Regions from separate parts of the Kocuria sp. ICS0012 genome, predicted to be linked through region 2. Evidence: riboswitches for the same ligand, from Rfam matches in the RefSeq annotation. Region 2 holds a riboswitch; each other region holds the start of a gene.
The links. Region 2 has a riboswitch for thiamine pyrophosphate ahead of thiO (glycine oxidase ThiO). Riboswitches for the same ligand answer to the same signal wherever they lie in the genome.
Positions count from the first base shown of each region.

Region 1: another riboswitch for thiamine pyrophosphate. It lies ahead of A5728_RS07570 (3-oxoacyl-ACP reductase); the one in region 2 lies ahead of thiO (glycine oxidase ThiO).
Region 3: another riboswitch for thiamine pyrophosphate. It lies ahead of A5728_RS05870 (bifunctional hydroxymethylpyrimidine kinase/phosphomethylpyrimidine kinase); the one in region 2 lies ahead of thiO (glycine oxidase ThiO).

Region 1 covers NZ_LZMM01000046.1:77,975-85,016, forward strand. Annotated here, with positions in the region: gene A5728_RS07560 (phosphatidylserine/phosphatidylglycerophosphate/cardiolipin synthase family protein) at 1-1,049, shown strand, start outside; gene A5728_RS07565 (LLM class flavin-dependent oxidoreductase) at 1,158-2,534, opposite strand; gene A5728_RS07570 (3-oxoacyl-ACP reductase) at 2,536-3,300, opposite strand; TPP riboswitch at 3,346-3,477, opposite strand; gene nadE (ammonia-dependent NAD(+) synthetase) at 3,608-4,435, opposite strand; gene A5728_RS07580 (enoyl-CoA hydratase) at 4,584-5,366, shown strand; gene A5728_RS07585 (molybdopterin-binding protein) at 5,491-5,892, shown strand; gene modA (molybdate ABC transporter substrate-binding protein) at 5,913-6,683, shown strand; gene A5728_RS07595 (ABC transporter permease) at 6,680-7,042, shown strand, end outside.
Region 2 covers NZ_LZMM01000043.1:54,904-61,945, forward strand. Annotated here, with positions in the region: gene A5728_RS07050 (LutB/LldF family L-lactate oxidation iron-sulfur protein) at 1-244, shown strand, start outside; gene A5728_RS07055 (lactate utilization protein C) at 241-885, shown strand; gene moeB (molybdopterin-synthase adenylyltransferase MoeB) at 1,118-2,308, opposite strand; gene A5728_RS07065 (thiazole synthase) at 2,305-3,246, opposite strand; gene thiS (sulfur carrier protein ThiS) at 3,249-3,515, opposite strand; gene thiO (glycine oxidase ThiO) at 3,512-4,798, opposite strand; TPP riboswitch at 4,788-4,912, opposite strand; gene thiE (thiamine phosphate synthase) at 5,033-5,695, shown strand; gene A5728_RS07085 (thiol-disulfide oxidoreductase DCC family protein) at 5,861-6,301, opposite strand; gene A5728_RS07090 (PhzF family phenazine biosynthesis protein) at 6,274-7,042, opposite strand, start outside.
Region 3 covers NZ_LZMM01000038.1:18,041-25,082, forward strand. Annotated here, with positions in the region: gene A5728_RS05860 (vitamin K epoxide reductase family protein) at 1-121, opposite strand, end outside; gene A5728_RS05865 (Rne/Rng family ribonuclease) at 582-3,899, shown strand; TPP riboswitch at 3,980-4,075, shown strand; gene A5728_RS05870 (bifunctional hydroxymethylpyrimidine kinase/phosphomethylpyrimidine kinase) at 4,063-5,616, shown strand; gene rplU (50S ribosomal protein L21) at 5,854-6,165, shown strand; gene rpmA (50S ribosomal protein L27) at 6,212-6,466, shown strand; gene obgE (GTPase ObgE) at 6,618-7,042, shown strand, end outside.

The DNA of each region.
Region 1 (7,042 bases), on a different contig from region 2:
TCTACACGTCGGGTGAGGCGGTGTACCAGGACATGCTCGATGCCATCGACAACGCCCAGCACTCCATCCACATGGAGACGTTCATCTGGAAGAACGACGAGACGGGTCAGCGCTTCCTGGACGCGTTCAACCGGGCCGCGGATCGGGGCGTGGAGGTGTTCATCATCTACGACGGGTTCGCGAACCTCGTGATCCCGTCCTCCTTCTACGACTTCTCGGACCGGGTCCACGTGTACCGGATGCCGGTGGTGCGCCGCCCGTTCTGGAAGGGGCCCCTGCGGTTCTCGGGCTTCAACCATTCCAAGATCCTGGTGGTGGACGACAACATCGGTTTCGTGGGGGGCTACAACTTCGGTTCTCTCTATTCCCGGCAGTGGCGGGACACGCATATCCGGGAGATCGGGCCTGCGGTATGGGGGTTACGCAGCTCCATCGCGAGCGTGTGGAACGAGGACCGGGACCCGGAACACGCCATCGACTGGGTGGCGCCCAAGAATTGGGACCCGGAGGTGCGGGTCTCCGCGAACCTGCCCATCCAGCTCGTGTACCCCATCCGCGAGATGTACATGAACGCGATCAACAGGGCGCAGCACCACATCTGGGTGAACACGCCCTACTTCATCCCCGACCAGCAGATCCTGGACTGCCTCCTGGACGCGGCAGCTCGCGGGGTGGATGTGCGGATCATGGTCCCCAAGGACTCCAACCACATCCTGGCGGACTGGGTGTCCCGCGGGTTCTACGGCCAGTTGTTGGAGGGTGGGGTCACCATCTTGCTGTACGCCGCCTGCATGATCCACGCCAAGACCGCCACGATCGACGGCGAGTGGTCCACCGTGGGCACCGCCAACATCGACCGGCTCTCCCTCTCGTTCAACTACGAGACCAACGTGGAGATCGTGGACTCGGATTTCGCGGCCGAGATGGAGAAGGTCTTCCTCGCCGACAGCGAGCACTGTGAGGAGCTGTCCTCGCCCCAATGGCGCGATCGCCACCCCATGGCCCGGGTCGCCGAGACGATCCTGGTACCGCTGCGCCCGTTCCTCTGACCGGACCCTCCCGATCGGCGACCACGCCGCTGACGCCACCGACGATGCCGCCCCGCCCACCGTGCGGGGCGGCGTCGTCGTCCTGTGGCGGGGTTGCGCAGCGGGGCCTCAACCCCGCGTGAGGTGACCCCTCAGCGTGGTGGCGGTGTACGCGGTGCGGAACAGGCCGCGGCGCTGGAGTTCGGGGACCACGAGGTCCACGAAGTCGTCCAGGGAGTCCGGCTGGACGGGCGGCATGAGGTTGAAGCCGTCCGCGCCGGCGTTGTCGAACCATTCCTGCATGCGATCCGCGATGGACTCCGGGGTGCCCACCATCGTGCAGTGACCCCCGCCGGCGGCGAGGCGGCCGAGCAATTGGCGGACCGTGGGGCGCTCGGCCTCGATGATCCGCAGGATGGTGCCGTAGCGGCCCTGCGGACCGGTGAACTCCTCCAGGGGCGGCAGCGTGGGCACGGGCGCATCTAGGTCCCACTGCGCGCAGTCCTGCTCCACGAACGTGGAGAGCTGTGCGAGCGACTGCTCCACAGGGAGCAAACGGTCCACGCGGGCCTGCTTCTCGAGGGCCTCTTCGTGCGTGCGGCCCACGTACGTGACCAGACCGGGCATCACGATCACGGAACCGGGATCACGCCCGGCGCGGGCCACTTCGGCCTTCACCGCCGCGTAGTACTCCTGCGCGGCGGGCAGGTCGTAGGCCACGGCGTAGATCCCCTCTGCAAAGTCGGCCGCGAGTGCCTTGCCGGGCCCGGAGGCACCCGCTTGGAAGAGGACCGGTTCCCCCTGCGGGGAGCGCGGGACCGTGAGGGGTCCATCCACCAGGAAGTGGCGGCCCTCGTGGTGCAGGCGGTGCAGCTTGGAGGGCTCAGCCCACCGGCCCTCCGGGTCTGCGGTGACGGCGTCCTCGTCCCAGCTGGCCCACAGGGCGCGGGCCACCTCCACGAACTCGCGGGCGCGCTCGTAGCGCTCATCCTTGGTCGGCATGGCCCGGTAGCCGTGGTTGCGGGCCTCGGAGTCCCACATGGAGGTCACCACGTTCCACCCCGCTCGCCCGCCCGAGATGTGGTCCAAGGACGCGAGCATCCTGGCCGCGTGGAACGGGGTGAAGAACGTGGTGGACACCGTGCACACCAGGCCGACGCGCTCGGTGGCCCGCGCCATCGCGGACAGCGCTGTCAGGGGTTCCAGGCTCCAGCGGGGCCCGCCGGAGACGTCACCCACGCTGTGCCCGTCCGCGAAGAACACCGCGTCGAACAGACCGCGTTCGGCAGTCCGGGCGAGCTCCTCGTAGTAGGCGATGTCCGTGAGGCGGTGCACCGGGGAGCCCGGTGCGCGCCACGCGGCCTGGTGGTGGCCGGCCCCGTAGAGGAAGGCGTTGAGGTGCAGCGTCCGGGCGGGTGTCCCGGGCGGCTGGTTCACCTGGGTGGGACGGGTGGACGCCGCAGGGGCGGCGGACGGGGTCCGCGCGGTGTCGTGCGGGGCGGCCATGTCAGTCCATCACCAGTCCACCGTCGACCACGAGGTTCTGCCCGGTGACGCCGCGGGACCAGTCGGAGGCGAAGAAGAGGGCGGTGTCCGCGAACTCCTCCGGGGTGGTGACCCGACCCAAGGGCGTACCGGCGGCAATGGCGTCGAAGACTTCGGCCGGGGTAGCGGCACTCGCGTCCGTGGTGCGTAGCAGGCCACCGGAGATCATGTTCACGGTGATGCCCAGGGCCCCCAGGTCCTTGGCCGCCGTGCGGGTGAGGGAGAGAAGGGCGGCCTTGGCTGCGGTGTAGTCGTGGTAGGGGACCACGGGGTTCTGGAAGAGATTGGTGCCGATGTTGATGATGCGCCCGTGTCCGGACCGGCGCATCCCCGGGACGACCGCCTGGATCACGTTGAGTCCGCCCACGACCGCGCCGGTAAACTGCTGGGAAAGATCCTCGGCGGCGAGGTTTTCGAGCGAGGGGCGGGCGTCCCCGTTGAAGCTGAAGTCCACCAGCGCGTTGTTCACGGCCACCGTGATGGGCGCACCGAAATGGTCCTGGGCGAGTGCCACCATCTGCTGCACCTGCCCGGCATCGGTCACGTCCGCCCGAACGGCAATGACCTTGTCCTCACCGAGTTCGCGCACCAGTGAGCGGGCCCGCTCCTCGCTGGAGTGGTAGTTCACGACCACCCGGGCGCCTTCGCGGGCGAAGGCTCGGCTGAGGTGTTCACCCAGACCCCGGGCTCCCCCGGTGATCAGGACGATGGTGGTGTCGATCCGCATGCTCACTCCTGTGGCTCACGGCGAAGAACGCGGTGCGCCACCCGTGCGGTGCCACCGTGACATCCCTTCGCCAGTACTAACTGGACAGGTTCGACGGGTGTCATCTCAGCCATTGCATCCAGGGCTCCCCGGCCCGGTGGGTCGTGGGAACGTGCAGCGGCACCCCGTGTCACTGGGCCCAGTCTAAGCACAGGGGGGCCGGACCGGGGTCGCGCACGGCGCAGGCCGTCGGAGGGCATGGCCAATGCGGTTGTCCAGCGCAGTCAGGCCAGGGTCGTCCCCTTGGACATCGCGCGGACGGGGAGGATCAGCCCTCCCGCCACCACTCGTCCGCCGGGGTCACCGGGACCGTGCGCTTGTGGCGGGTGCGCAGGAACGTGCTTTCGATCTTGCGGGCCACCTCCTCGGGGACGTCCTTGCCCTCGAGGAAGTCGTCGATGTCGTCGTAGCGCAGGCCCAGCTCGTCCTCGTCCGTGCGCCCGGGGTTCTCGTCCAGGAGGTCCGCGGTGGGGACCTTGCCCACGAGTTGCTCGGAGGCCCCCAGGTACGCGAGCACCTGGCGGTTCTGCCGTTTGTTCAGCCCGCCCAGGGGCAGGACGTCCGCGCCGCCGTCGCCGAACTTGGTGAAGAACCCGGTGACCGATTCCGCCGCGTGATCCGTGCCGATCACCAGCAGGTTGTGGTCCCCGCCCACCGCGTACTGCGCCGTCATACGCACGCGGGCCTTGGTGTTACCGCGGGTGAAATCGGTGAGCTGCTCACCGGTCGCGGCACCGTAGGCGGACTCGAAACCGCGGACGGCCGGCGCGACGTCGTACGTGATGACCCGGTCCGGCTGAATGAATTCGAGCGCCGCCTGGGCGTCGGCCTCGTCGTGCTGGATCCCGTGAGGCAGCCGCATGGCCACGAACTCCGCCTCGATCTCGTCCTCGCGCAGTTTCTCGACCGCGAGCTGAGCCAGGCGCCCGGCCAAGGTGGAGTCCAAGCCGCCGCTGATCCCCAGGACGAATCCCGCGGTGTGCGTGGCCTTGAGGTAGTCGCTCAGGAAGTCGACGCGGCGTTGGGCCTCCCGCTCCGGATCGATCTGCGGAGAGACGCCGAGCTCGGCAACGATCTGTGCTTGCAATTCACGCATGCGTCCATGCTAGTGGCCGGTTCCCGCGGGGACAGGGGCCTACCGCCAGCCCGTCCCGTGGCCCGGAGGACGGAGGCCGGCGCTGGGCCCCGGTGCTGGACCCCCACGCTCGGACACGCCCCCGAGGGACCTATGAGATGCTGATCACATGAACGAGAACTCCTACGAGACCATTGAAATCCGCCGCGAGGGACGCGTGGGTGTCATCACCCTGAACCGTCCCAAGGCACTGAACGCGCTGAACGAACAGACCATGCGGGACGTGGTGGCCGCCGCGACCGAGCTGGACCGTGACTCGGGGATCGGCGCGCTGATCCTCGCAGGGTCGGAGAAGGCCTTCGCGGCCGGTGCTGACATCAAGGAGATGTCCGGCAAGTCCGCGTCCGATATGTACCACGAGGACTTCTTCGCGGGGTGGGACGCTTTCGCCCGGCTGCGCACCCCCAAGATCGCCGCGGTGGCCGGTTACGCGCTCGGCGGTGGGTGCGAGCTCGCGATGATGTGCGATCTGATCCTCGCCGCGGACACTGCAGTGTTCGGTCAGCCCGAGATCGCCCTGGGTGTGATCCCCGGGATGGGCGGCACCCAGCGCCTCACCCGCGCCGTGGGCAAGGCCAAGGCCATGGACATGATCCTCACCGGACGGCAGATGCGCGCCGAGGAAGCCGAGCGTTCCGGTTTGGTCTCCCGCGTGGTCGCAGCGGACGAGCTCATGGACACCGCCCTGGAGGTCGCCGGAAAGATCGCGGAGATGTCCAAGCCCGCGGCCCAGCACGCGGTCGAGACCGTCAATGCCGCGTACGAGTCCGGGTTGTGGGCCGGCGTCCAGCACGAGCGGCGGGTCTTCCACGGGCTGTTCTCCACCGCGGACCAGAAGGAGGGCATGTCCGCGTTCGCGGAGAAGCGTAAGGCGCGGTTCTCCCACGAATGAGCCCTGTAGGGGACGACGACGCCGCGCGGCCCGGGCCGCGCGGCGTCGTCGCGTGTCAGGTCAACACTACGCAAGTGCGGTTCAAACACGGCCGTGGTTCCGCGGATGCGGATAAACTCCTCCCATGACCCACCTCCGTATCTCCCAGGCCGCGACCTTCGTGGGCGTCAGCGACGACACCGTCCGGCGGTGGATCGAGCAGGGCACGCTCACCGGGCACAAGGATTCCGCGGGGTACGCCGTGGTGGACGGCGCCGAACTCGCGGCATACGCGCGCGACAACGCCGTGAGCCCTCAGGATCCCGCCGGGGTGAACAGTTCGGCGCGCAACCGCCTCGTGGGACTCGTGACCGCGGTGACCTCCGATCCCGTGATGTCCCAGGTGGAGCTGCAGTGCGGCCCGCACCGGATCGTCTCGCTCATGAGCACGGAAGCGGTGCGTGACCTGGGGCTGGAACCGGGGTCCGTGGCCACGGCCGTGGTGAAGTCCACCGCGGTCATCGTCGAGACCGAGGGGCGCAAGTGATGGGGCGCGCGGCGACACGCATGCGCGCCCTGGCTTGCGCGGTGAGCGCGGTGGCGCTCTCCGGGTGCGCGGGAGCGTCGGACGGGGGAGGGAACGCGGCGTCGTCGTCCGATCAGGAGACGACCCTGCGGGTGTCCGCGGCGGCCTCGCTGACCCATTCCTTCGACGAGCTCGCGCGCACGTTCGAGGCGGCGCACCCGGGGGTGAAGGTCAGCATGAACTACGGAGGCTCGTCCGGGCTCGTGCAACAGCTGACCGAGGGCGCCCCCGCGGACGTCTTCGCCTCCGCTGACCAGAAGAACATGAAGAAGCTCACGGACGCGGGCCTGGCCGCGGGGGAGCCGAGCGTGTTCGCGACCAATGTGCTCACCCTCGCGGTACCCAAGGACAACCCCGCGGACATCACCTCCTTCCGGGACGTGGTGGACCGGGACGTCAAGCTGGTCACGTGCGCCCCGGAGGTACCGTGCGGTGCGGCCACGCAGGAGATCGAGAAGGCCAACGGTGTCGCGCTTCACCCCGTGAGCCAGGAGAACGCGGTCACGGACGTGCTCGGCAAGGTGACCTCCGGGCAGGCGGACGCGGGGATCGTGTACGTCACGGATGCCAAGTCCGCGAAGGACAGGGTCACGACCGTCGAGATCCCGCGCACGGATCAGGCGGTCAACAACTACCCCGTGGTCGCCCTCAAGGATTCCGCGGAGCCGGAGCTCGCCCGGCAGTTCGTGGACCTCGTCCAGGGTGACGAGGGCCGGAAGGTCCTGGGGGACGCGGGCTTCGGCGCACCGTGACGCGCGGGTTCGTCACGACCCCCCGGTGGGTCCTGGTCCCGGCGGTGGCGGGGGCGCTGGTCATCCTGTTGCCCTTGCTCGGCATGGTGCTGCGCATCGATTGGGTGCACCTGGGGGAGTTGCTCACGAGCGAGTCCTCGCTCGCCGCGCTGTGGTTGAGCCTTCGCACCGCGGTCGCGTCCACGGCGCTGTGCCTGGTGCTGGGGTGCCCGCTCGCCCTGGTCCTGGCCCGTTCCACCGTGCGCGGCCTCACGCTCCTGCGCTCGCTGGTGCTGCTGCCGCTCGTGCTGCCACCCGTGGTGGGCGGTATCGCGCTGCTGTACACCTTCGGACGCATGGGTTTCCTGGGCGGCCCCCTG
Region 2 (7,042 bases):
CGCGGAGGACCACCCGGCGTCGTCCGTCGAGGTGGCAACCCCCCAGGGCTCGCACGGCGAGTCCAAGGCAGCCCGGACCGAGGAGACCGCGGCCGGCACCGGCCAGGACGCCGCCACCCCGGGTGCCGGCGCGGATGCCGTGGCCGGGGCGTACAGTGCTGCCACGGGCGACCCCCACGAGGACAACATCGCACCCCGCAACGGCCACGCAGGCCGCGGGAACCAGGACGGAGAGCCGGCATGAGCGCCGACGCCAAGACCGAAATCCTCGAGCGGCTCAACGGTGCGCTCGCGGACCACCCGCGGGCACCCCACGTGCCCCGCGACTACCGGCACACCTCGGACCTCGGGCGGGACGAGATCATCGACATGCTCGAGGACCGGTTGCTGGATTACAAGGCCAACGTCTACAGGGAGACCGCGCAGACCGTGGCGCAGCGCGTCGCCACCCAGCTTGGGACCTCCGCGCGCTACGTGATCCCCGAGGGCCTCGACACCGCGTGGTTGCCTGAGGAGACCGCCGCGCGCCGGGCCATCGTGGACCCCAATGACGGTCGCAAGGCCTCCGCGCTGACCGTGCGGGACCTCAACCAGGTGGACGCCGTGGTGACCTCCTCCACGGTCTCGTGCGCGCAGACGGGCACCATCTTCCTGTCCGGGCGCCCGGACGAGGGTCGGCGCGCCATCACCCTGGTGCCGGACCACCACATCTGCATCGTGCCGCTGGACTCCGTGGTGGAGCTCATCCCGGAGGCCATGGCCCGCGTGGAGCCCACTGCGCCCACCACCATGATCTCGGGGCCCTCGGCCACCTCGGACATCGAGCTCGAACGCGTGGAGGGTGTCCACGGTCCGCGCACGCTGGACGTGATCCTGCTGGGTTGAGGCCGCGCGGTCCTGTCCCGCATACTTCGAGAAAGGTCCCCGTCGCCCGCGTTACCGCGGTGACGGGGACCTTCGCGTTCACACGTTGCTCACCAGCAGCGATCGCTCACGAGGAGCTGCCGCGCGCTACAAGCGATCAGTCAGTCCAACGGCTATCCACCACGAACCGCTGGACCTCATGGTGACACACGCGCGGAAACCGCTCCTTGAGGAGGAGCTGTGATCGAACGGGTCAGTAGCGCGGCAGCGCCGGGTCCACCCGGTCGATCCACGCGAGCACCCCGCCGTCCAGGTGCTTCACGGTGTCCTCCCGCAGGGCGTAGTCCCTGCGCAGTGCCGCGAGGGCCTGGGCGGAACGGGCACCGGCCTTGCAGTGCAGGATCACGGTGCCCTCCGCCTCATCCGGAAGAGCCGTGACACCCCGGTCCAGGACGTCCTGCAGCGGCACGTGCACGGATCCGGGGATGGCCACGAGTTTGCGCTCCCAGTCCTCGCGCACGTCCACGAGCGTGAAGGACGTCTCCCCGAGGGACCGGGCGGTCAGTAGCTCGGCCAGCTCCGGGGCGGTGACGGTCTCGTGGGGGGCGGGAGCGGCGTCGTCGTCGGAGGGCAGACCGCACGCGAGCGCCACCCGCGAGAGATCCGTGACGGGTGGGCGGTGCGGGTCCGGCAGGACCGTGAGCTCGCGCCACGTCTGGGCCAGGGCGTCTTGGATGAGGACCCTGCCGAGCAGGGGACGGCCGATGCCCGTGATGAGTTTGAGCGCCTCGGTGACCATGACCGAGCCGATCGTGGCCGGGAGCATGCCCAGCACACCGCCCTCGGCGCACGAGGGGACCTGGCCCGGCGCCGGCGCTTCCGGGAACAGGTCGCGGTACACGGGGCCGTGACCGGACCAGAACACGGAGACCTGGCCGTCGAAACGCAGGATGGAGCCCCACACCACGGGGATGCCGGTGAGTTCGGCGGCGTCCGAGACCAGGAAGCGTGTGCCGAAGTTGTCCGCGCCGTCCATGATCAGGTCGTAGCCGGAGAAGATCTCCAGGGCGTTGTCGGTGCTCAGCCGCTCGGGATGGCGGTGCACGGTGACCAGGGGGTTGAGCCGGGCCACGGCATCCGCGGCGGAATCGACCTTGGGCCGACCGATGTCGGCCATCCCATGGACCACCTGGCGTTGCAGGTTGGACACGGATACGACGTCGTCGTCGACCACGCCGATGGTCCCCACCCCGGCGGCCGCGAGGTACTGCAGCGCGGGAGCGCCGAGCCCGCCCGCGCCGATCACCAGGACGCGTGCGTTCTTGAGCCGACGCTGCCCCTCCTCGCCCAGTTGCGGCAACGTGAGGTGGCGTGAATAGCGTTCGAGTTCCTCGCGACTCAGATCGGAGGCGGGGGCCACGAGGGGTGGTAGCGGGGTGCTCATGAAACCTGCGATTCCAGCTGTGGGGTGGTGGATGAAGGCGCGGGCCAGTCCCCGCGGGGCGCGTCGGCGGTATCGATGCGCCCGGCCATGGGCGAGGACGCCACGGCGTGCGTGCGCCGCGCGATCCGCCCCGCGCCGCGGGCCAGGTGCCCCGCGAGCACGGCGTGCTTCATGGCACTCGCCATGGCCACGGGATCCTGCGCGCGGGTCACGGCGGACGCGAGCAGGACGGCGTCGGACCCGAGTTCCATGGCCAGGGCCGCCTCGGACGCCGTGCCGATCCCGGCATCCAGCACCACGGGCACGGACGCGCGGGACGCGATGAGTTCGATGTTGTGCGGGTTGAGGATCCCCAGACCCGTGCCGATGGGAGCACCGAGGGGCATCACGGCCACGGCCCCGGCGTCCTCGAGCCGCAGCGCGAGCACGGGGTCGTCGGACGTGTACGCGAAGACCTTGAAACCGCGCCGAGCGAGTTTCTCGGTCGCGTCCAGCAGCTCCACACCGTCCGGGAGCAGGGTGTCCTCGTCCGCGATGATCTCGAGCTTGACCCAGTCCGTCTCCAGCGCCTCGCGCCCCAGTTCAGCGGTCAGCAGGGCGTCCCGCGCGGTGTAGCACCCCGCGGTGTTGGGCAGCACCCGGATGTCGTTGCGGCGCAGCAACCCGTACAGGCTGTCCTGCGGTGTCCCGGCCGACGACGCCGCTGCGCCACCTCCCACGCGACCGCTCGCCCGGTTCGCCTTGCCGGATGCTTGCGCGCCCGCTGGCGAGGCGGGGCCGGGCGCGAAGCGGCGCAGGGCCACCGTGGTCAGTTCCGTCCCGGAGGCCAGCAGGGCCCGTTCGAGCATCGCGAAATCGGTGAGGCCCCCGGTGCCCATGATCAGCCGGGACGAGAGCTCCACCCCGGCCACGGTCAGGGGGGTTCCGTGCGTGGTCATGTTCAGCCTCCCTGCACCGCGGTGACGATCTCCACGGATTGACCCGCTTCCACGGGGGTCGTGGCCCACAGGGAGCGGGGGATCACGGCGTCGTCCACCGCCACGGCGATCCCCAGGGGATGGCCGTCCGCGGCGGTGCCCTCGGGTGTGATCTCGCGGCCCGTGAGGTCGACGACGGCGCTCGCGACCGTCAACCCCGGGGTCACCGCCACGGAGGAGCCGTTCACGACGGCCGTGGAGGAATTGTCTGTGGTCTCGGGCGCGATCATTCGAGTCCTCCATGCATCTGGGGATAGCTCTCGGGTGTGGTGAACGGGGCCTCGGGGGCGGGGTTCGAGTGCCGGGCCGGGTCGGTGTCGGCGAGGAACGCGGCGTCGGACTCGTGGTCCGCGAGCGGGTCCAGGACGCCGGTCACGAGCTCCGCGGCGAGCCGGGACGCCACGGGGGTCAGCAGGATGCCGTGACGGAAGTGACCCGTGCTGATCACGAGCCCGGCCACCGAGGTCTTGCCCACGTACGGCAGGTCGTCGGAGGTTCCCGGGCGGGCGCGGGCCATCATCTCCAGGACGTCGCAGTCGTCGATCGCGGGGACCACGGCGCGCGCGTCCCGCAACAGTTGGTGCACGCCACCGGCCAGTACGGATTCGCGCCCGTCCTCGCGGCTCGTGGCGCCCAGCACCAGGGTCCGGTCCTCGCGGGGGACCATGTACACGGGCCGGCCCAGGACCTGGGCGCGCACCGTGCGCGTGAGCAAATGCGATTCCCCGGGGGCCAGGGCGGTCTCGGGAACCCGCAAGCGCAGGATGTCCCCGAACACCGGGCGCAATCGGAGGTCGAGTCCCTCGGGCAGCCCGCCCATGGTGTTGGCGGTCAGCCCGGTGGCCACGACCACGGCGTCCGCGGGGATCACCTCACCGGAGTCCACCTGCACGCCCGTGGCCTGGCGGGGTTCCCTGCGGGACGTCAGCACGGTGTCCACGCGGGAGGTCAGCCACTGCGCCGGTCCGGCGTCGGGGACGTCCCCGATGGTGGTCAGGTGCGGGCAGTTCAGGGTCTCCACCAGGGCGGCCGCGAGCATCCGGGGGTCCACCTGGCGGTCGGAGACGATCCGTACCGCACCGCTCAACCGCGGCGCAAGAGCCGGTTCCAGGTGCCGGGCCTCCCGCGTGGAGATCTCCTGCACGTCCATCCCGGAGGCGATCTGGTGTGAGGCGAGGTCGGAGAGGGATTGGGCGTCCGCGGCGTCGGCGGCCACCACGAGCGTCTCCTCGGTGCGGTAGCCCGTGGGCAGGCCCGTGGCCGCGGTGACGCGCTCCACGAAGTCCGGGTACTCCGCGGCGGAGGCCCGCATGAGGGGGTAGAGGCGTTCCTGGCCGTACTGGGTCTCGGCGATCGGTGCGAGCATGCCCGCGGCCGCGCGGGTGGCGCCCCACGCCGGGCGGGGATCGACGACGGTCACGGCGGCCCCGCGGCGTCGTAGTTCGAAGGCCGTGGCCAGGCCCACGAGACCAGCTCCGGCCACGACCACGTGGTCACCGAGGTGCTCTGGCATTGTTCCTCCCTCCGGCGGCATGATCCGCATCAGGTGATCCGGTCGGCGGCTCACGCCCTCTCAGCCCGCTGCGGTGGTTGTTGCCAACGTGTGCGGACTCCCGTGGAGTTCGTCGAACGGCGACGAACGGCCCTGCCAGTCTAATCACCCCTAGCTGTGGAACGCAGGGGGACTTCGCGGCGGGCTGATCGGGCGAGGTGTCCGCGGGCGCGCGGTTCGTGCCACGATGGCCGCATGGGACACACGAGCCAGACGGGTACCGGGCGCCGCGCCGCCCTCGAGAAGGCGCGACTGTACGTGTGCGTCACGGCGCGCCGCGAGCGCGGTGACCTGCGGGAATTTCTGCACGCCGCGTACGAGGGCGGGGTGGACATCATCCAGTTGCGGGACAAATCCCTCGAGGCCGCAGCGGAGATCGAGGCCATCGAGGTGCTCGCCGACGTCGCCCGTGAGCACGGCGCACTTTTCGCCGTCAACGACCGCGCGGACGTCGCGCTGCTCACCGGCGCGGACGTGTTCCACGTGGGCCAGGGCGATCTCACCACCGCGCAGGCTCGGCGGGTCCTGGGGGACGACGTGGTGATCGGGCGGTCCTGTCACTCCCCGGCCCAGGTGGACGCCGCCGTGGCCGACGCCGGGCTCGACTACTTCTGCACCGGGCCCGTGTGGGAGACCCCCACCAAGCCGGGTCGCGCGGCCGTGGGGCTCGAGCTGCCGCGCTACGCTGCTCAGCACGCGGGGGACAAGCCCTTCTTCGCGATCGGCGGGGTCGACACCGCGCGGTTGCCGTCCGTGCTCGACACGGGTGCCTCGCGCATCGTGGTCGTGCGGGCCGTGACCGATGCGGAGGACGTCACCGCGGCGGCGCGGGCGCTGCGGGACACGCTGCCCGGGTGAGCCCCGATCTTTGAACGCGGTGGAGCGGCGGCGCCGCGGTGGGATGGCACCGCTCGGGTGGCGACGTGTTCGGTGGGGTGGTGCGCGTCGGGGCGGAGTCATGGCGCCGCAGTGTATTGCCGTCGCGCGGGTGGCACGGCTCGCTCGGTACGCGGAGCGGAACCGTTACGGGGTCCCGCACCGCCCGGGGTGCTGCTGGCACCACGGGGTGACACCGGGGAACTTCCCCCGGTGATCGGCCACCCACCGGTACACGCGGTCCTGGACCCACCGCACGGGCGGTAACCGGTAGAACGGCTCGAACACCCGGATGCCCAGGGCGGTGTCCAGGGTCACGGCCACCGCGTGCGCCCCCGAGGATCGCTCACCGGAACGGGATAGGACGGCCCACACCGACGCGTTGCCCTCCGCATTCGTCAGTCCGAACCGCTCCAGTACGCCGGGGACCTGGTAGGCGTGCAGGGCGATCCGGTCATGGCGGTCCAGTGTCCGGGCCCATCCCACGCAGCGCGTGCAGAACCCGCAGTTGCCGTCGAAGACCAGGTGCAGGGACGCGCCCTGCTCGGTGCCCCGGGGGTTCACAGCAGCACCGTCCCGTCGATGCACGCGGTGCAGTGTCCGCCCACGAACACGTGGTCCCCGTCCGACGTCACGGTCACGAGGCCGCTGCGTCCCATGAGGGTGCCCTGTCGGGCGATGTAGTTCGCGGGCGCCCGGTCCGTACGGATGAGCCACTGGGCCAGGCTCGCGTTGAGGCTTCCCGTGACGGGGTCCTCGTACCCGCCGGTGCCACCCACGAAGGCGCGGACCTCGAACTGGTGCGGGCTGCTCTGCGGGTGGGGACCCACCACGCCGATCTTGGCGCCGTGGAGAGCGGGAAGGTCGGGCTCGATCGCCAGGACGTCCTCGGCGCCAGCCAGAAGCAGCGCGGCCCAGCCGGGGCCGTTGTCAACCCACTGATGGGCGACGACCTGCTCGTCCCGCAGGCCCAGGGCCGCGGTTACGCCCCCGAGCAATTCCGGGCCCAGGTCTCCCGTGCGGTCGGTGGGTGGGGCCTCGAAGGTCAGTGCGCCGTCGTCGGACGGGCGGATCCGCACGAGGCCCGCGGCGCATTGCTGGACGATGACGTCCTTGGCACGCGCGGTGTTGCCCGCGGTGAGCCATGCGTGGGCCGAGCCCAGGGTGGGGTGACCGGCGAACGGCAGTTCACGGTCCGGGGTCCAGATGCGCAGCCGGTAGTCGGCGTCCGGGTCCGTGGGTGGGAGCACGAACGTGGTCTCGGACAGGTTGGTCCAGCGCGCGAAGCGGGCCATGGCGTCGTCGGTGAGATCGGTGCCATCCAGGACG
Region 3 (7,042 bases), on a different contig from region 2:
AACCCACGATCGAGAAGATCACCGCGAGCACGGCCCACGCGCGGTCCGAACGGGTGGCGTGCGCCGGAGTCGTCTCGGGTGTCCGGTCGGTCAGGGGGGTGGTCGCGGAAGTTGGGCTCACGCGCCCGATCGTAGACCATGCGCATGACGACCCACCGGGCGCGGGCCGCCCGTGGCGGCGGGTGACGCCGGCACACACCCCGTACACGCGCTGTGGTCCGGCCGGTGGAATGTGGTCCGGACCACCCGGAATGTGCCCCGGCCCGGGGTGACTGTGAGATACTGCCAATGGTCGGGCCTCAGCCGCACGTGAGGAACCGGCCCGGCAGGAACACCGATCTCCCTCGGTACGGACCCGCGCTCTCACAGGATCGAGCGCGTCCGGAGCGGGGCAAGTTCGCGGTCCCCACGGACCCAGCGACTCGGGCATCCACCGGCTCGCGGACAGTGCGCGTGACACACGCCGCGCCCGCGAGTACGACTTTGACTTCCGGCGGCCGCGTGGCAAACACCGGCTCGACCGACCGAGCACACCTCGGGCCCGGGTGCGGGCGGTGTCCCGAGCAGGAGCACAACTTCACATGGAACCTGAGAAGGACAACGCGGAACAGTCACCCCTCGAGACTGCCGCCACCACCCCCGTCGAGGACAGCACCACCACCGACCCCGCCGTCACGCCTGATGCACCGGCCGACGACGCCGCCGTTCCCCATTCCGAGCCCGACGCCGCCGTGCCCGCCGACACCGCTACCGGGCAACCCGCGACGACCGACGCGTCCGCCGAGGATCCGGGGACGTCCGATTCCGCGGCCACCGCTTCCGACGATGCTGGCGTTGCGCACACGCCCGCGCGCGAGATCCCAGTGGCCGAGATCCCCGAGGCCGAGCAGCCCGCGGAGAGTATCGAGGACGAGATCGCGCTCGATGTCGAGGACGCAGCCGGTGACGCCGCTGAGAGCGCCCGCGAGACGGATGAGCAGGCCGCTCTGCGCGCCGACGGGCCCGAGCAGACGACGCAGGCCGGCGAAGGAACCGGCTCGGCCGAGGCGAGCGACGAGCAGACCGACACCTCGGAACAGACGGACGCGCAGACTGTACAGGTCGAGGAGTCCGCGAACGACCAGCCCAGCACCCAGGAGAACTTCGGGGCCTTCGGTCCCGGTGCCTCCCTCATGTTCCATGCCCCGGACCCGGACGAGATCCGCCGTGCCGCCGAGGAGCAGGCTGCCCGACTGCGCGAGGCTGCCAAGGAACGCGACGCCCAGCGCGAGGCCGAGCGGGCCGCGCGCAATGACGTGGACAGCGAGGACGACAAGTCCGGCGAGGTCACGAGCAAGCGGCGTCGCCGGCGGCGTCGCGGTGACGAGGACATGGAACTCGTGGACGAGTCCGACGGCTCGGTGACCCGGGTCCGCGCCCCGCGCGGTGCCGGTGAGGGCACGGGCAGCGACGAGGTGACCGGGGTCAAGGGCTCCACGCGGCTCGAGGCCAAGCGTCAGCGTCGTCGTGAGTCCCGGCAGTTCGGCCGCCGCCGCCACGTGATCACCGAGGCCGAGTTCCTGGCCCGGCGCGAATCCGTGGAGCGCAAGATGCTCGTGCGACAGAAGGACGACCGGATCCAGATCGGTGTGCTCGAGGACGGGATCCTTGCTGAGCACTTCGTCTCGCACACCCAGCAGGACTCGCTGATCGGCAACGTGTACGTGGGCAAGGTGCAGAACGTGCTGCCGTCCATGGAGGCCGCCTTCGTGGACATCGGCCGCGGCCGCAACGCCGTGCTCTACGCCGGTGAGGTGGACTGGGACGCCGCCGAGCTGGGCAGCAAGCCCCGCAAGATCGAGAACGCCCTGAAGTCCGGGGACACCGTGCTCGTGCAGGTCACCAAGGACCCCGTGGGGCACAAAGGTGCTCGGCTCACGAGCCAGGTGTCCCTGCCCGGTCGCTACCTCGTCTACGTCCCGGGCGGTTCCATGACGGGGATCTCCCGCAAGCTCCCGGACGTGGAGCGCCAGCGGCTGAAGAAGATCCTCAAGGACCGGTTGCCGGAGGGCGCGGGCGTGATCGTGCGCACTGCGGCGGAGGGTGCCTCCGAGACCGAGCTGACCAACGACATCAACCGGCTGCGCTCGCAGTGGGAGCAGATCCAGGACAAGGCCAAGTCCACCAAGACGCTGGCCCCGGAGATGCTGTACGCGGAACCGGACCTGACCATCAAGACCGTGCGGGACGTCTTCAACGAGGATTTCACCGCCATGGTGGTCCAGGGCGAGCAGGCGTGGGACAACATCGAGGCTTACGTGACCTACGTGGCGCCCGACCTGCTGGACCGCCTCGAGCGCTGGACCGGCGATGACGACCTCTTCGAGCACATGCGCGTGGAGGAGCAGATCCAGAAGGCCCTCGAGCGCAAGGTCTTCCTGCCCTCCGGCGGATCGCTCGTGATCGACCGCACCGAGGCCATGACCGTGGTGGACGTCAACACCGGCAAGTTCACGGGCTCCGGGGGCAACCTCGAGGAGACCGTGACCAAGAACAACCTCGAAGCCGCCGAGGAGATCGTGCGGCAACTGCGGTTGCGGGATATCGGCGGGATCATCGTGGTGGACTTCATCGACATGGTTCTGGAGTCCAACCGCGATCTCGTACTGCGCCGGCTCGTGGAGTGCCTGGGCCGGGACCGCACGAAGCACCAGGTGGCCGAAGTGACCTCCCTGGGTCTCGTGCAGATGACGCGCAAGCGCATGGGTACGGGGTTGCTCGAGGTCTTCTCCGAGCCGTGCGAGGAATGCGCGGGCCGCGGCGTCGTGGTCCACGACCACCCCTTGAAGGGCCGCTCCGGCGCGGCTCCCTCCGACCACCGCGGCACTCGACACGAGCGTAAGCGTTCGCGCAACAAGCAGCACAACGGTGCGCAGGACAAGCCCAGGAACGGCAACCAGCACCACGGTTCGGACGAGCCGGACCAGGCGCGCGTGGAGGCCACCCGCACGGCGTTCGCAAACATCGCCGCGGCCTCCTCCCACGACGAGTCCGACGACGCCGCACGGAATGCTTCCCAGGGCACCGCACCGCAGTCCGGGGGCGGGCAGGCCGAGGACACCGGTTCCCAGGAGCAGCAGACCTCCCGCGGTCAGCAGGGCGGGGAGCACGCGTCCGAGAACTCCCACGGGGAGTCCGAGGGCGGGCGCCGTCGCCGCAAGCGCCGCGGCAAGCGCAGCCGCGGTCGCGGTCAGCAGGGCGAGGACAACGCCGTGCAGAACGACGGTTCCGGCCGGGACGGTTCCGGGAACGACTCGCGCGGGGATTCCCGGTCCGAGGACCGTTCCGGTGGGGACTCGTCCGCGAGCCTCACGATTCACGGCGAGGTCATCGAACTGCCCCACGGGCAGTCTGAGCAGCGGGGGAGCGAGGGCACCCAGGAGGCCCTGTCCCTGGATTCGCTGAGCGCCGCGTTCACGGATGCGGGCGAGGACGAAACCTCGACCGAGGGTGCCGTTCAGGATGCGGACGCCGCGTCCCAGCCGCGAGAGGCGGTGTCGAAGCGGTCGGCCGCCGGACACGCGCCGTCGAACTCCGGGACTGCGCAATCCAGTGCAGGGCAGACGAGTGCCGCGCAGCAGCAGAGTTCCGGGGCGGCGTCGTCCCCCGGCGGGAACCGGCCGGCGGCGGCGCCGGCGGCTCCGACCCGACGGCGCCGTGGGTCGCGGCGTGCCGTGGCGCCGGCGGCCGCGCCCGGAACCGCGAGCGTGGAGACCCACGAGTACACGCAGGAACGGCAGGTCAGCCGTTTCACCGCGGAGGCCGGGGCCGTGGCCCCCGCGGCGTCCGGTGACCAGCCCACCATCGTGGGTGTGGGCATCAAGGCTCAGGACATCACGATGACCGGCAAGCAGGACTGAGTGACCGGCGGCTGGATCCGTCGCCACGCGAGCAACACAGGGGCACCCGGGATTCCGGGTGCCCCTGTGGCATGATCGGGGACACACACACGGGGTGCTGCGCACTGCGGCTGAGAACACACCCGTCGAACCTGATCTAGCTCGTACTAGCGAAGGGATTGTCGTGGACACCACGCCTTCTACCGCCATACCCCGCGTCCTCTCGATTGCCGGAACCGATCCCACGGGCGGGGCGGGTCACGCCGCGGACCTGAAATCCATCGCCGCACTGGGCGGGTACGGGCTGAGTGTGATCACCGCAGTGGTCGCCCAGAACACCCGGGGCGTCGTGAGCGTGCACACCCCACCCGTCCAGGTCCTGCGGGACCAGCTGGACGCGGTCGCCGGGGACGTCACCCTGGACGCGATCAAGGTGGGGATGCTCGGCTCCGTGGAGGTCATCGACACGGTCCGGGACTGGCTCATGGTGGGGCGCGCACCCGTGGTCGTGATCGACCCCGTCATGGTCGCCACGGCCGGTGGGCGATTGCTGCGTCCAGACGCCGAACGGGCCCTGCGGGAGCTGCTGCCCCACGCGAATCTGATCACCCCCAACCTCCCGGAACTCGCGGTGCTGGCCGAGCGCCCCGTGGCCGCGACCTGGGACGAGGCGCTCGAGCAGGGACGCGCGGTCGCGGCGGCGTTCCATACCCGGGTCCTCGTGAAAGGTGGCCACTTGGCCGGGGACACAACCCCGGACGCCCTGTTGCTCCCCGGTCAGGACGAACCCGCCGCGTTGTTCGAGGGTCGCAGGGTGCACACGCGTAACACCCACGGCACCGGGTGCTCGCTGTCCTCCGCGGTGGCCACAGTCGTGGCGCGGACCGGGGACTGGCCCGAGGCGATCCGCACGGCCCGCACATGGTTGCGCGGTGCACTGCGCGGCGCGGACGAGTTGCACGTGGGTCACGGCAACGGTCCCGTGCACCACATGCACCACGTCCAGCACCTCGTCACGGATCCGGCGTTCGTGATGACGGCCGCCGCGGAATCCGAGGGCCCCCGGTTCACCGACGAACTGTGGGAGGAGAGCGCCCCGGTGCGTGAACGCATTGCCGCCCTGGCGTTCATCCGGGGCCTCGGGGACGGCACCCTGGACCCAGGCGAGTTCGAGCTGTACCTGGACCAGGACATGCAATATCTGCAGTACTACTCCCGGGCGCTGGCCCTGCTCGCGGCCTCCGCCCCGGACGAGCGTTCGCGCGAACACTTCGCCGCGGCGTCGGCCTCCGTGGTCTCGGTCGAGTCCGCGCTGCATCGCGCCCGGCTCGGGGACCGGGAGCCCATGCCGCCGAGTGACGTCACGAGCAGTTACGCGGACTTCCTGCTGGCGCGCACGGGTCAGGACGGCTTCGCGGTGGGCTCCGCCGCGATCCTGCCGTGCTACTGGCTCTACGCCCACGTGGGTGCGGAGCTCACCCGTCGTGCCCGCGTCGCGGGACCGCAGCACCCGTTCGCCGACTGGCTCAGCACGTACGACGATCCGGACTTCCAGACCGCGACCGAGTCGGTGCGCGAGATCGTGGACCGGGAGGCCGCCCACGCGGACCCGGCCACCCGGGAGCACATGCGCCGCGCGTTCCACCGGGCGTGCGCGCTCGAGCTGGCCTTCTTCGCGCAGACGACCCCGGCGACGTCGGCGGAGGGCGAGCGGCGCGCCGCGGCGCAACTGGCATGACTTCGGGTGATCGGGTAGGCTGGGGTGTCGGTGCCGAGCGCCGGTGTGTGTCATATCCAGTTCACGCACCAGGTTGCGGCACACTCGGGCGAACATCCTGAATCGATGCGATAGCCACGCGGAGAATGCGGTCGGTCACGGATCACCGCGGCGTGATGTCTCGACATTCGCAGTCCTCCAGGAGTACGCCCGACCCACACACGTAGTCCATAGATGTCGAGAGAAGTGAGTTCCCAAGTGGTGTACGCGATTGTCCGCGCAGGCGGCCGCCAGGAGAAGGTTTCCATCGGAGACCTCGTGACCCTTGACCGCGTCGCCGGCGAGGCAGGCAGCACCGTAGAGCTTCCTGCGCTGCTGCTGGTCGATGGGGACAAGGTCACCTCCGACTCCAAGACCCTGGCCAACGTCAAGGTCACCGCCGAGATCGTCGAGGACCTGCGCGGTCCCAAGATCTCGATCATGAAGTACAAGAACAAGACCGGTTACAAGAAGCGTCAGGGCTTCCGCGCCGAACTGACCACCGTCAAGGTCACCGGCATCGACGCCTGAGCATCCGGCTCCTCACATACGTTTCCAACGAAGGTAGGCACACACCATGGCACACAAGAAGGGTGCGAGCTCCACTCGCAACGGCCGTGACTCCAACGCCCAGTACTTGGGTGTGAAGCGCTTCGGCGGCCAGTCCGTTAACGCTGGCGAGATCATCGTCCGCCAGCGCGGCACGCACTTCCACCCGGGCGTGAACGTGGGCCGCGGCAAGGACGACACCTTGTTCGCCCTGGCTGCTGGCGCCGTCGAATTCGGCACCCGCCGCGGTCGCCGCGTGGTCAACATTCAGACCGCCGAGTAATTCTCATTCGGACCCCTGGGTCCACCCGCCGCCACGACCCCGTGGCGGCGACCACTAGAGGGTGGGCGCTTCACGCGCTCACCCTCTAGTCTTTTCAGAAGACCCCGGTCGACCCGCTCGCAGCAGGTGACCCCTACCACCGAGGAGCCGCGTGGCTAGTTTTGTAGATCGAGTGATCGTGCACGCCACGGGCGGTAACGGCGGCCACGGCTGCGTGTCCGTCAAGCGCGAGAAGTTCAAGCCCCTGGGCGGCCCGGACGGCGGCAACGGCGGCGACGGCGGTTCGGTGATCCTGCGTGTGGACGGTCAGTCCACCACGCTGTTGGGTTTCCACCACGCACCCCACCAGAAGGCCCCCAACGGTGAGCCCGGCAAGGGGGACATGCGCCACGGTTTCAAGGGCCAGGACCTCGTGCTGTCCGTCCCGGACGGCACCGTGGTCAAGGACCGGCAGGGCAACGTGCTCGCGGACCTGCTCGGTGAGGGCAGTGAGTTCGTGCTGGCCGGTGGCGGCCAGGGCGGACTGGGCAATGCCGCACTGTCCTCGCCTAAGCGCAAGGCCCCGGGCTTCGCTCT